Regions from separate parts of the Arthrobacter sp. E1SS-5 genome, predicted to be linked through region 2. Evidence: riboswitches for the same ligand, from Rfam matches in the RefSeq annotation. Region 2 holds a riboswitch; the other holds the start of a gene.
The links. A riboswitch is a leader RNA that binds a small molecule or an ion and turns the genes downstream of it on or off. The one in region 2 is predicted to bind thiamine pyrophosphate.

Region 1 (2,194 bases), 1.4 Mb from region 2:
GCCAGCGCCAGGCGCTGCTTTTGCCCGCCGGACAGGGCCGACGTCGGGTGGTCCAGCGGGAGGTGGGACAGTCCGACGTCGGCAAGCGCCTCGTGCACGCGCGCCCAGATGGCGTCGCGGGGCACGGCAAGGTTCTCGGCGCCGAAGGCGACGTCGTCCCCCACCCGCGATAGGACCACTTGCGTCTCCGGGTCCTGCTGCATCAGCCCGGCGCGGCCGCGCTGGGACCTGGGCACGGCGCCGTCAACCAGCAGCGAACCGGACTCGTCGGCGTCGCCTGCCTCGCCGTCGTCGTTGATGTCTCCCAGCACGCCGGCCAGCGCATGCAGGAGCGTCGACTTTCCGGCGCCCGAGGGGCCAAGCAGCAGCACCCGCTCGCCGGGGCTGATGTCCAGGTCAAGGGCGTGGACGGCGGGCTTGGCCCTGCCGGCATGCCGCCAGCCCCAGCCGCGGGCGGTGACGGCGGCTGGGTTCACGGCGCCGGCTGCGCCCTGGGAGGGTGCCATCAGGAGAAGACTGGCTCCGTGGCAGCCTTGCGGGAGGCGAAGGAGCTCAGCACGCCGGTGCGGGCCAGGCCGCGGGTGGCGAGCCAGGACAGGGCGCCGGCCAGGACCGCGCCGGAGATGGTGGTGAGGACGATGTAGGCGAACTTGTCCGCACCCGAGTAGGCGATGTTCCAGCCCCACGGCGCAAAGGAGTCGTTCAGGCCACAGAAGAAGCCGGCCGCGGCGCCCGCCAGCAGGGAGACGGGCAGGTTGAACTTCCGGTAAACGAAGATGGCGAAGATGATCTCCGCCCCCAGTCCCTGGATGAAACCGGAGAACAGCACCGAGGCGCCATACTGGGAGCCCATGAGCAGCTCACCGGTGGCGGCCACGGTCTCGCAGAACAGGGCCGCGCCCGGCTTGCGGATGATGAGCATGCCCAGCACGCCCGGAATCATCCATCCGCCGGCCAGCAGCCCGGTGAGGGGTGGGTAGGCGGCGTTCATGGGGGCCGACAGCGCTGCCGCGCCCTGGTCCCACGCCCAAAAGATGACGCCGCCCGCGATGGCCACCAGCGCCGCCACCACGATGTCCACGACGCGCCAGGACCTGCTGGTGGTCTTCTTGATTGCTGCAGTGCTCATGTGATCCTCCTGGGAAACAGGAGGGGAAAGTGGACCCGGCTGACGGCCCGTTGCCGTGCAGCCGCGACACTTTGAGAACTCGACTCCCTTGCGCCGGTACTAACCGGATCAGGTTCGAGGGTCTGCGGCTGTCCGCACTCTCAGCGCCCACCTGCGGTGCCCGGCTTGTGCCAGGATGCCCGACGGCGGCGCTCCCCTGTCGTTTTTAGTGTTGCTTTTTGGTTTGGGTAAGGCTTTTGATTGCCCTTCCGGGCGTGGTCAAGTTTACACCGGGCGGCACCGGATTGAGGGCTGCCGGCACCGATCGGACCGGATGTGACCGGCCGTTCGCAACGGCGTGGAGCATGGAGGCCGCTCACTTAGCTTTTATTAGTAATCATGCTTACTATGTTGTCTCCCGGGTTTCGAGGAGGACGGGCATGGGACTGACCATGGGCGGCCCCGCGTTCGTTCCCGTCAGCAGCGCGGCAGACCAAGGAGCCCCATGAGAATCCCGGAACCCAGAGGACCCGTCAGCAGCGCACTGTTCCAGGTCCTGGCGCATCCGGACACCGCCGGGCCTGGCCTGGACGGGCTGTACTCCCTGGTGGTGCGGCAGCTGGCCGGAACCGGCGACATCATCGCCGACGAAGACATCCAACTTTCGCTTTTCTGCCTTTACGAACTCCACTACTCCGGCCTGGACGGCGCTTCGGACCACTGGGAGTGGGAGCCGTCGCTGATCAGGGTCCGCCGGCTGATCGAGGAACCGTTCGAAGCGGCACTGCGCGCTGCCGCCTGCCAGGCCGCAGGGAACTTCGAACCGCCCGGCGGGGTTGCCATGACCAGCGACGCCGTTGCCGACGTCCTGTTCGGCCTGGCCGCCACGGACACTGGTCCGAGCGTGTCCCGCTACGTGGCCAGGAAAGCCACGCTGGACCAGCTCAAGGAGTTCCTGGTCCACAAATCCATGTACCAATTGAAGGAAGCCGACCCGCACACGTGGGCCATTCCGCGGCTCAGCGGCCGGCCCAAGGCGGCCCTGGTGGAAATCCAGGCGGACGAATACGGCGGCGGCCGGCCTGA
Region 2 (2,194 bases):
CGGCCTGTCACATAGTAAAATTACTTGAAGCTTCAATTTATTCCAAGTTTCCCGGGCTCTTCCAGTCAGCGGACGATGCGGCCGCCCAGCACCACGTGTTCCAGGTCCCTGATGGTTTCCGGTGCGGCCCGCGGGTCCTCCCGGCACACCACGACGTCGGCCCGTGCCCCTTCTGCCAAGCCGTCCGCCCCCAGCCAGGCGCGGGCTGCCCAGCAGGCGGCATCCAGTGCTGCTGCCATCGGCAGCCCGGCCTGGTGCAGTGCCAGGATCTCGTCAGCGATCCTGCCGTGGCGGATCGTGCTGCCCGCGTCAGTTCCGGCGAAGATCCGCACCCCCGCGGCATGCGCCTCCGCCACCCGTTCCAGCCTGCGTTCCCACAGGGCGCGCATATGTGCGGCGTACCGGGGGAACTTGGGGTCCGCCTGTGCAGCGATGTCCGGAAAGGTTGCGATGTTGATAAGGGTGGGCACGATTGGCACCCCCTGCTCGGCGAACCGGGGCAGGTGGCGGGGCAGCAGGCCCGTGGCATGTTCAATGCAGTCGATGCCGGCGTCCAGCATCTGATCGAGGGTGTCCTCGGCGAAGCAGTGCGCCGTCACCCGGGCACCTTCCTCATGGGCTGCCTGGACGGCGTCACGCACGACGGCGGCAGGAAAGGAAGGCGCCAGGTCGCCGGCGCTGCGGTCAATCCAGTCACCCATCAGCTTGACCCAGCCGTCGCCGTGGCGGGCCTGCTTGCGGACCGCCTCCACAAGGCCTTCCGGCTCCACCTCCTCAGCGAAGCCGCGCAAATAGCGGCGCGTCCGCGCCACATGGCGCCCGGCACGGATCAGCACGGGATAGTCCCGGCCGCCCTGCATCCAGCGGGTGTCGGCCGGCGATCCGGCGTCGCGGACCAGCAGGGTTCCTGCGTTGAGGTCGGCCAGGGCCTGGTTTTCAGCTGTTGCGGCGTCAACGGGGCCGCCTGGGCCGAGCCCGATGTGGCAGTGGGCGTCAACGAACCCGGGCAGTACCCAGCCGTCAAGGACCCTGCCGGGCTCCGTCCCAGGCGGGGTGAAGGTGAGGGTCCCGTCCACGGACCAAAGCCCGTACCTGACGCTGTCCGGTCCGGTCAGGACGGGTCCGCTGAATTCAATGACTTCCGGCATCAGGACTTCCTTTCGCTGCCCGGACAGGCTAGCACCGGGAAATGTGACAAGGCAGTTCCAGGGGCCTGTGGTAGCTTCGTTCCTGACCACACGGGTGCCCCTGCAGGGGCTGAGATCGGGCTGATGCAGCCTGCGACCGTTGAACCTGTCCGGGTAATGCCGGCGAAGGAAGTGAGTATTCCCTTGAGTACACAAAACACCCAGTTGAACCCTGCCCTCCTGCCGTCCGCCGGCGAGCCCGGCGACGCAGCGGAATATCCGGTGACCCAATCCCTGAAGTCCCACTCGCTCGCCTATGTCGAGGACGAAAAAGCGGGAATCCGGGTGCCGGTGACGGAAATTGCCTTGGAGCCGTCACCCAACGGCCAGGCGAACCCGCCGTTCCGGACCTACCGGACCGCAGGGCCGGGCAGCGACCCCGTGCGCGGCCTGGCACCCTTCCGCTCAGAATGGATTGCGGGGCGCGGGGACACCGAGCCCTACAGCGGCCGGGAGCGCAACCTGCTCGACGACGGCCGCTCGGCTGTGCGCCGGGGTGCCGCCTCCGCGGAGTGGAAGGGTGCCCAGCCGGTGCCCCGCCGCGCCGTCGACGGCCGCACAGTGACGCAGATGCACTATGCGCGGCAGGGCATCATCACCCAGGAAATGCGCTTCGTGGCGCTGCGCGAAAACTGCGACGTGGAGCTGGTGCGCAGTGAGCTCGCGGCGGGCCGGGCGATCATCCCCAGCAACATCAACCATCCGGAATCCGAGCCGATGATCATCGGCAAGGCCTTCGTGGTGAAGATCAACGCCAACATCGGCAACTCCGCAGTAACCAGCTCCATCGCGGAGGAGGTGGACAAGCTGCAGTGGGCCACCCAGTGGGGTGCCGACACAGTGATGGATTTGTCCACCGGCGACGACATCCACACCACGCGGGAGTGGATCATCCGCAACTCCCCCGTACCGATCGGCACCGTGCCCATCTACCAGGCGCTGGAAAAGGTCAACGGCGAGGCCAACGCCCTGACGTGGGAAATCTTCCGGGACACCGTGATCGAGCA

Region 1: it holds a riboswitch for thiamine pyrophosphate, as region 2 does, so the genes downstream of both, ACIGJD_RS18580 (ECF transporter S component) here and thiC (phosphomethylpyrimidine synthase ThiC) in region 2, are expected to answer to the same signal.

What each region holds. Positions count from the first base shown of each region.
Region 1 covers NZ_CP172703.1:3,967,792-3,969,985, forward strand. The annotation lists gene ACIGJD_RS18575 (ABC transporter ATP-binding protein) at 1-506, opposite strand, end outside; gene ACIGJD_RS18580 (ECF transporter S component) at 506-1,129, opposite strand; TPP riboswitch at 1,197-1,337, opposite strand; gene ACIGJD_RS18585 (iron-containing redox enzyme family protein) at 1,614-2,194, shown strand, end outside.
Region 2 covers NZ_CP172703.1:2,539,636-2,541,829, forward strand. The annotation lists gene ACIGJD_RS11835 (amidohydrolase family protein) at 66-1,148, opposite strand; TPP riboswitch at 1,229-1,336, shown strand; gene thiC (phosphomethylpyrimidine synthase ThiC) at 1,332-2,194, shown strand, end outside.